DNA from 3 places in the Paenibacillus sp. J22FR5 genome. Region 1 is predicted to be linked to each of the others. Evidence: riboswitches for the same ligand, from Rfam matches in the RefSeq annotation. Region 1 holds a riboswitch; each other region holds the start of a gene.
What was found. A riboswitch is a leader RNA that binds a small molecule or an ion and turns the genes downstream of it on or off. The one in region 1 is predicted to bind thiamine pyrophosphate.

Region 1 (3,163 bases):
TCTTGCCAATCCTCCTGTGGCATCTCTTCCACAGTGAGTTCAGACCCTCGCTCCTTCGCATAATCCTCCCACACCTCCGGATACCAAATGCCGTATTCCCTCATTTGCTCCTTATACGCGTGGAAAATAGCTTGCGGCGAGCCATCCGCCAAAACCCCACCCTCAGGTGTCAGAATGATCAGCCTGTCGAGTAGATCCAGCATCCCGCTAATTTTATGCTCCACGATGACAAGTGTTTTATCGGTGCTAATCGCCCGAATTGTCTCCCATACCTGCCTTGTGCCCTCTTCATCTAACAGCGCTGTGGGTTCATCAAGGAAGAGCACCTCAGGCTCTAGCGCAAGTACGCTAGCAATAGCTAATCGCTGCTTCATCCCTTGAGACAGCGTACTAATCAGCATGTGAGCATCGGGCAACTGAAGCCCGACTAGATCCAAATAATACCGAATACGCGCAGGCATTTCTTCCCGCGGCACTTCCTGATTTTCCAACACGAATGCAATTTCTTCGTCGATATATGGCATACAGAACTGCGTATCCGGATCCTGAAATACATAGCCCCATCGGCTAGGCCGGCGAATCTCATCCGCTTTGAGCGGAAGCTCAATCATGTCAGGAACAATGCCGCTAAGCACCTGCAGCAGGGTCGATTTGCCGCAACCGCTTGGCCCCAGAAGCAGCACTTTCTCACCTGGCTCGATGGAAAAGGAAACCCCCTGAAAGATCAGGGGGGCGTCATCGCCGGGATATTTTAACCGTAGATTCGTAACGCTCATTCCTTCACTCATCTTGTTACCCCAGTACGTCGTAATCTTTTTTGGAAACGGGGCGAATCAGATTCAGCACACCCGTGCGTGACAATGCACTAGTTAAATAGTAGGCGAACACGCCGGCAATTAAGGCGCTGCCCAGTAGTCGCAAGCTAATAAACAATATGTAATTCCAGAAGGTAAGCTGATCGATATAGCCGTAGTAGGTATCTACAAAAATGGACATGATGGCTGAAGCGAAGGCTGCGAGAATCGTAACCCCTACATTTGTGCGGCGGTAACGGAAGGCAGCAAATACCAGCTCCGCCCCAAGCCCCTGAAGCAAACCAAACACAAGCGTCGCCACACCCCATGAACCGCCATATAGCGCCTCAATCGTCGCTGCTGCCACTTCTGCTAATAGCGCAACCCCTGGCTTCCGAATGACGAGGAACGCGAACGTTGCGGCCATAAACCACATACCGTAGCTCAACTGCTCCGCATGCAAGCCTAGCGGCTTTAACAGATCATAAATCGGTCCCCAAATTCGATAAATCACCCCGAACACCGCGGATATCACGATCGTGATCAAAATGTCGGTCAACTTTAACCCTTTTTTACTAGCTGCTTGCTGTGCCATTTTCAAATCGACTCCTTTTCCCCAAACCATATTTGTCAATGAGATAGGCGAACACGCCAACCTAGGGTAAATCGCTCCATCGTCCCCTAAGGACACAAAAAGCCCACCGGATTAACGGCAGGCTTAAACTTAGTGCAAAAATGGCACATTAGTTCTCTACGCTGGCATTATCCAGATCAGATTAACGGTCAGTGGCATAGGGCCACTATCTCAGCCTGACTTCATCAAGCACCCGTGTTGCTATTCATTTGGCTTAACTGTAGCGGATTGCCAGCTTTTTGGCAATCCTTTTTTTCCCACTAGGCGATTTATTTCTCGATTAGATGCTTCAGATCCTGCGTTAATCCGTTCAATTGGCGGATGCTGTCCACAATATCCTGCACGCGATGCTGCTGCACTTCCGCACTAGCCAGCACTTCCTGAACGGAAGCCGCAGACTCCTCTGTGATCGCTGCAACGGACGTCATCTCATCTGCAACACGCTGCGATGAGATTTGCAATTGTTGATTCATGCGCTGCAGGTGCTCTGCTTGCTCCATCACTTCCGCTGTATTCGTGTTGATGACCTCGAATAGTTGGTTCACACTATCTGTCGATTTCTTCCCTGATTCTACAGCTGTAAAACCAACGGCAACCTTCTCAACAGCAATACCGACCTTCGACTGAATAGAACCTAAGATCTCTGAGATATCCGTTGATGCGATGTGGGCATTTTGCGCTAACTTCCGAATTTCGTTAGCAACAACGGAAAAGCCTTTCCCATGCTCACCTGCACGAGCAGCTTCGATAGATGCATTGAGTGATAACAAATTCGTCTGGTTAGCGATATCCGCAATCGTGGAAACAATGTTACCGATTTTCACATTTTCTTCGTTCACTTCATTCATGATGCCGGAGGTCTCCGTCACAATGACAGTAATATCATTGATTTTGAGTGACAAATCTTCCATCTGCGTCTTGCCTTCATTCGTCATTCTCGCCGTGTCACGGGATCTGCTGCTCATCGTATTCGATGCCGCAGTGGTCTGTTCAACCGTCTCATTCACATTCTGAATAGCCGTCGTAATATCGTTAATGCTCGAAGCTTGTGACTCAATACCGATGGTAATCTCCTGAAAAGCAGCAACAACTTCCTCTGTAATTCTACCTGTCACCGCGGCATTCTCTTGCAATTTCCCACTTGATATACCAAGCACTTCTGTTGTCGTGCGCACACCTGACAGTACCTCATCCGTTTTTATCCGAGATAGCTCGGTCTCTTTCACGCTTCTAACAACGTTAGTTAGCATTCTTGTACCGATTTGGCCTTGACCGATGAGTATCATAATGGTGAGCAAATAAAAAAGATTTACCCCGATCGGATCCACATGTGGAGTCAGCGTTGTTATGTAATAGTTCATATTAATCAGCCCTAGCACACCATTCAGCACAAGCGGTTTGTAGTCCATATATAAAGAAATGAGGGCTAAGCTTAGGTACAAAATAAAAAGGCCAAATAACGATGAACTATGCGACATGAAAAAATAGGAAATCACACTAAGCCCGAACGTAATAATATACTTCGTATAAAGAATTGCAATCTTCTTCCAAGTTAATATCGAGCATAAGATGGCAATCGGTACGCCGGCCGATACAATGGTTATCATCATGGATACAGACGTATACGCAGCCGCAAGCCCAAGTGCAAGACACGCCCATAAAAGCTTTACCATTAAGCTATTCCTTCTGTTTAATTCGAGCAGTTGATCAGACATCGTACTCCCCCTAATTTCTA
Region 2 (3,163 bases), on a different contig from region 1:
ATTGCCGAGCAAGGTAGTCATCAGGAATTACTAAAGCTGCCGGAAGGACGTTATAAGCAATCGTGGACGAAGCAGAACGGCTTTGACATTAGCGAGGACGGATATCACGTTGAGATTAGTTCAGAGAGGATGAAGCTGTTTCCGATTTTTTCAGAAATGGATGAATTATTACTTCGAGATATCTCCCACTTTTTCGTTACGGAATCGTATGCCAAAGATCGTACAATCATCCACGAAGGTGATCCTGGGGATAAGTTTTACATTATTGTTAGGGGTAAGGTCGAAGTGTTGAAAAAGAACAGTACCGGTAACAATGATCGGGTTGCTGTCCTGTCCGACGGAGATTTCTTTGGGGAAGTCGCTTTACTTCGCAACGTTCCCCGAACAGCTACTATACAAACGCTTTTACCGGTTGTCTTTATCACGCTGCAGCGCGAATTTTTCCAAGACTTAATGAAGCGCGCTCCTCATTTAACCGCATTCTTAGAAACACGTTCAAAATGAATGGCTCGAATAGAATCTACTAATCGCTGTTCGCTAGCAGCGATTTCTATTTTATCTTGAAACTCCGGACGAATCAGATGAGCAAGAGGCTGTTCAACGTTATTGTAGTACCGGAAAGCGTCTAACGCTTGTTCATCCCATATGTCCGCGAATTGCAGCAAATCACCTGGCATTACTCGTGTTCGATCCGTACCTTGCTCTGGGAAACATTCAAACGGTTCATCAACGTTCAATGAGCCGTAATCATCGGTTAGCTGCTCCCCAGGTTGAATGTCGCGGACTGCAATTTCAATCTCGTACGCTGTTCCGATACAATTGGCATGGAAGCTGTGGTTAACATAGCGGCCATTATCCCAGCAAAGGATGTATTTCCCATCCTGATTGCGGTAGGAGTACTTCAAAACAAGCTTCTTCCGGTCTTCATCAAGTGTCTGAACAGCTTCCGGCTCCAGAATTTGATCCAATTCATCGAGCGCCCAAGTAATCGTCCCTTTAGGAATGAGTTGGGTAGCGAATACCCCGAACCCGATCTTTTCATCGATGTAACGCAGTTCCGTATGCGGATGCATCATGCCAATACTCTCCTCGTCTAAAATCGACATCATTTTTATTTCCTAATATATTATGGATTCGTTTGTCGATTCCTGCTTTTTTTGAAAGAATAAATACAGCTACAGCATCGCTTTATCCACAACATCATCCTATTCTGATAGGAAACGTACCCACTTCCGATAAAATAAATTGGAGGCGATGATGGTCGAAAGTGCACTTTTACGACTATCGAAAAGGCGTAAAATGAAAGGCATTTTCAAAACAAAATCACCATCCATTTCGAAAACGAATTTACTAGAAATTGTATCTTCTCATCACCAAAGTTGCAATACAACATTTTTTCGCCTATCCATGTTTTCAAATAAAGATTGCAAATAGCGTAAAAAACGTGTAGATTTAATACCTAAGTGCATAGTCACGGGAGCTTGGTGAGACCAGGCTGAGAGGATAGTTATAACTATCGACCGTTAGACCTGATCTGGATAATGCCAGCGGAGGAACACAAGATCTCTTTGTATACCAGGAGACCGCCTCTATTAGAGATGCGGTCTTTTTTTCGCAGCATGAATCCTCCGCTTGATCGAAATCAACTAATAGGAGGAATAATATGTCAATGGAAACAAGTAAAGAAAACGTCACTTCTTCAACATCTTCTTTTCCGGGAAGCAAAAAAGTTTATGTCGAGGGCTCACGTAAGGACATCAGGGTCCCGATGCGTGAAATCAAATTAAGTCCAACTACAGGAGCTTACGGTGAGCAGGAAAACGCCCCTGTTCGTGTGTACGACACGAGTGGCGCTTATACAGATGAGGAAATCCAAACCGATATTCGCGCTGGTATTGCGCCGAATCGTTTGAATTGGATTGTAGAACGCGGCGATGTTGAAATGTATGAAGGAAGAACGATTAAACCGGAAGATAACGGATATGCCAAGGAAGAGAGCGTTACTGAAGTTTTTCCGGGCTTACATCGTCACCCGATGAGAGCGAAAACAGGTCGTAATGTAACCCAAATGCATTATGCACGTCAAGGTATCATCACGTCCGAAATGGAATATATCGCGATTCGAGAGAATGTGTCTCCAGAATTTGTAAGAGACGAGGTTGCTCGGGGCAGAGCGATTATTCCTGCAAACATTAACCATCCAGAGAGCGAGCCCATGATCATTGGACGAAACTTCCTAGTCAAGATCAATGCGAATATAGGGAATTCCGCTGTATCTTCTTCCATTGAAGAAGAAGTGGAAAAAATGAGATGGGCAACGCGCTGGGGCGCAGATAATATTATGGATCTCTCTACGGGTAAAAACATTCATACAACCCGAGAATGGATTATACGCAATTCCCCTGTTCCGATTGGTACAGTCCCTATTTATCAGGCACTAGAGAAAGTGAACGGAAAAGCAGAAGATTTAACTTGGGAAGTGTACCGTGACACGCTTATTGAACAAGCCGAGCAAGGTGTCGATTACTTTACGATTCATGCTGGTGTTCTGCTCCGTTATGTTCCGCTTACAGCCAAACGAGTAACAGGTATTGTTTCACGAGGCGGCTCCATTATGGCTGCTTGGTGTCTCGCCCACCATCAGGAAAACTTTCTGTATACGCATTTCGAAGAGATTTGTGAAATCATGAAAACCTATGATGTATCCTTTTCATTAGGCGACGGGTTACGCCCAGGATCCATTGCAGATGCGAATGATGAGGCCCAGTTTGCAGAGCTAGAAACATTAGGTGAACTCACCAAAATCGCTTGGAAGCATGACGTACAAGTCATGGTAGAAGGTCCTGGTCACGTCCCTATGCATTTAATCAAAGAAAATATGGATAAACAACTTGAAATCTGTGACGAAGCTCCTTTTTACACATTAGGACCGCTAACAACGGATATTGCACCAGGCTATGACCATATCACGTCCGCCATTGGAGCAGCGATGATTGGCTGGTTTGGAACTGCCATGCTGTGCTATGTAACCCCCAAAGAACATTTGGGCTTGCCCAATAAAAATGACGTTCGTGAAGGCGTCATCACTTACAAAATTGCTGCTCATGCCGCTGATTTAGCGAAAGGACATAAAGGCGCTATGGATCGCGATAATGCGTTATCC
Region 3 (3,163 bases), on a different contig from region 1:
AACAGCTCATTAATCGGTAAATATTTAACCGTTTCGCCGGCGCTGTCACTGATGAAAATTTTGGCATTCGGCAATATTTTCTCTAACGTCTCGATGATAAGCCTGCTTTCCGTGACCGATTTATTATTTGCATACTCCGCATAAAGGGCGTTGAACTTCGCAACATCCCCCTGAGCATTCAAAATCCGAGATTTCTTCTGGGCTTCGGCGTTCTCAAGAAGGGCTTGCGCGTTGCCTCGCTCCCTAGGAAGGATATCATTTTCATATTTCGTCGCCACGTTAATCTTCGTGTTTTTCTCTTCGCGTGCGTTGGTTATATCTTTAAAAGCATTCTGCACATCGCCAGCTGGAGGCTCGATATCTTGGAACTTCAAATCGACAATATGGATGCCTGTTTGATATTTGGTTTGCATCTCAATTAATCGCTCTTTGACCTTGCCTTGGACCTCAGTTTTTCCTTCAGTAATGGCGAAATCGAGAGCCGTAGAACCAATGACAGAACGTATCGCCGCACTAGCTGAGTTACGAAGGAACAATTCCGCGTTATCAATGTTGTACAAGTAGTCACGCATGTCACTGATATTCCATTCCACAACCGCATCGGCAGATAAAATATTTTCATCTCCCGTAATCATCATTGCTTCCTCTTCGACGGGCGTGATTTTACCATTCGTTTCACGGAAGCCGATCTGGATACGCTGTGTCTTTTTGGCAGGCAGTACAATCACCTGTTGAATCGGGAAGGGGAGTTTAAAGTGAAGCCCAGCTTCCTTCTCCGTCGTATATTTGCCTAATGTTAAAATGGCCGCTTTCTCATGCTCCTGCACCGTATAGAAGGTGGACGAACCAAAAATAAGGACGAGAACGATGATGAGGCCGGCTAGGATTTTGGTCACTAAGCCCGGAGGGAGCGAGGTAGGTCTTCGTCGATCTGGTTCTGGCAATACAAATGGATCCATGGCAAACACCCCTTTACTTATAAATTTACTGATTATGGTATACGGGGGAGTTTGGAAATTGTTTCAAGGAGGAGGGGGAATTCTCAATTGGAAGAGAAGGGCAGCTCCACTGAGGGATGTATCGGAAAATTGTTATTTCCAAGAGTTAGCTGTCATGCTATGATAATTATCAATTGCATACGAATGAATCCCTAGGGGCGCCGAGAGGCTGAGACAGTATAAACTGAACCCTTTGAACCTGATCTGGTTTATGCCAGCGGAGGAAAGTGGAATGAGCTTTGGAGCCGATTTGGATATCTGTATATGATGCGGCAGCCTACAACCACTTTTCTAAGGAAAGTGGTTTTTTTGTGTTTCACACAGCAAAGTCAGGATGATTAGCTTGTTAAAGAGAAGTGATGTTTCGTTGAGAGGAGTCGAGCCGTAGGTGACAGAGAAAGAGCTGCATGTCATATCCAATGGGAAGCTATCTTGGTCAGAGCTGGCGACGATTGCGCTACAGATTCACCCGTATGTTACGGCGATTCATATTCGAGAGAAATCGAAGTCCTTGGATGAGGTTTTCATCGGTGTGCAGTACTTAATGGAGCAAGGGATTCCTGCAAAAAGTCTGTACATCAACGGATTTCCATCGATTACTCTAGCTTTACAGACAGGCGGGCTTCAGCTTCCTGGTACGACGCCTTCACTTGTGATTCAGGATGAGTTTCTTAAAGGGATCCAGCGTATCGGGGTCTCTGTGCATCATGCGGATGAAGCGAAATGGCATGAAAAAGAGGGAGCCGATTATGTTTTGTTCGGTCATATCTTTGAGACAAACTCGAAGCGTGGCGCGCCGCCTAGAGGCCTGGAGCAATTACGACAAGTAGTTAATCACGTTAATATCCCCGTCATTGCGATTGGTGGGATGACACCTGCGAGGGTAAAGTCTGTTCTGGAGACAGGAGCAGCGGGAATCGCCGTTATGAGTGGGATTTGGGAAGCGGTAGATCCCATAAGAGCAGTAAAAGCCTATCAAGATGAGCTTCAACAGTTAGAGGTGAGTTAAATGACAGCAACAAGATCAGAAGTCATCATCGTTGGCGGTGGTGTCATCGGAGCATCTATCGCGTATTACTTGGCTAAAAGAGGGCAGTCGGTCACGCTCCTAGAGCGCGGTCAGCTTGGCCAGGAAGCCTCGGCTGCGGCAGCAGGCATGCTCGGTGCGCAGTCCGAGATGGAGGACACAGGCGCACTGTTCCAGTGGGCGCGCCAAAGCCGTGCCATGTTCCCCGAGCTGAGCGGGGAACTGCGAGAACTCACGGGCATCGACATCGGTCTCGTCCGTGAAGGGCTGCTGAACGTCGCGCTCAGCGACGCTCAAGAGAAAGAGCTGCGCGCGCGGGAGAAGCTCCAGCGCGCGGCGGGCGAAAAGGCACAGTGGCTCAGCGCGGCTGAAGCCACTGCCAAAGAGCCCGCGCTGAGCGAGGCGACGCGCGGAGCCCTTTACCTGCCCGAGGATGGGCAGGTGGATGCCCCGCAGCTCGCGGCAGCTTTCGCGCAGGCTGCGGGGGTGCTGGGGGCGAAGGTGCAACCCTTCGCTGGGGTGCAAGGGCTGCTGACCGCGCAGGAGCGCGTCATCGGCGTGCTGACGGCCGCTGGTCCGCTCTACAGCGACCAAGTCATCGTCGCCGCAGGCACGTGGAGCGGTCAGCTGCTGGCAGGCATCGGCATCGACCTGCCGATGTATCCCGTGAAGGGCGAGTGCTTCTCCGTTAGGACGCCGAAGCCTTTATTGAAGAAAACTCTGTTCACACCAGGGTGCTATATTGTCCCGAAAGCCGGCGGACGGCTGGTGGTCGGCGCGACGGTCGTGCCGAACAGCTACGACCGCAAGGTGTCGCTCTCGGGCTTAGCCGAGCTGATGGATCGCGCGAGGGGGCTGATGCCCGCGCTCGGCGATGGTGACTGGGAGAAGGCTTGGTCGGGGCTGCGCCCGCAGACGGCCGACGGACTGCCGTACCTCGGCAAGGTGCCGAGGTATGAGGGGTTGTTCGTAGCGTGCGGTCATTACCGCAACGGGATTTTGCTGAGCCCGATCACCGGGAAGGTGATGGCGGATTGGATTTTGGGCGGAGATGCAGGTAAGGGTGCAAGAGTAGCTGGAGGAACAGAACCTAGAGCAGGAGCGTTGGGTGCTGACATAGGGCAACAAATCGAACTGG

Region 2: it holds a riboswitch for thiamine pyrophosphate, as region 1 does, so the genes downstream of both, thiC (phosphomethylpyrimidine synthase ThiC) here and AC58P7_RS30420 (ECF transporter S component) in region 1, are expected to answer to the same signal.
Region 3: it holds a riboswitch for thiamine pyrophosphate, as region 1 does, so the genes downstream of both, AC58P7_RS09430 (thiamine phosphate synthase) here and AC58P7_RS30420 (ECF transporter S component) in region 1, are expected to answer to the same signal.

Annotation. Positions count from the first base shown of each region.
Region 1 is NZ_JCAUAN010000041.1:12,688-15,850, forward strand. It holds gene AC58P7_RS30415 (ABC transporter ATP-binding protein) at 1-788, opposite strand, end outside; gene AC58P7_RS30420 (ECF transporter S component) at 793-1,389, opposite strand; TPP riboswitch at 1,526-1,635, opposite strand; gene AC58P7_RS30425 (methyl-accepting chemotaxis protein) at 1,698-3,143, opposite strand.
Region 2 is NZ_JCAUAN010000004.1:81,187-84,349, reverse strand. It holds gene AC58P7_RS08350 (ATP-binding cassette domain-containing protein) at 1-504, shown strand, start outside; gene AC58P7_RS08345 (SET domain-containing protein) at 468-1,109, opposite strand; TPP riboswitch at 1,464-1,573, shown strand; gene thiC (phosphomethylpyrimidine synthase ThiC) at 1,664-3,163, shown strand, end outside.
Region 3 is NZ_JCAUAN010000005.1:15,028-18,190, forward strand. It holds gene hflK (FtsH protease activity modulator HflK) at 1-959, opposite strand, end outside; TPP riboswitch at 1,143-1,241, shown strand; gene AC58P7_RS09430 (thiamine phosphate synthase) at 1,387-2,007, shown strand; gene thiO (glycine oxidase ThiO) at 2,008-3,163, shown strand, end outside.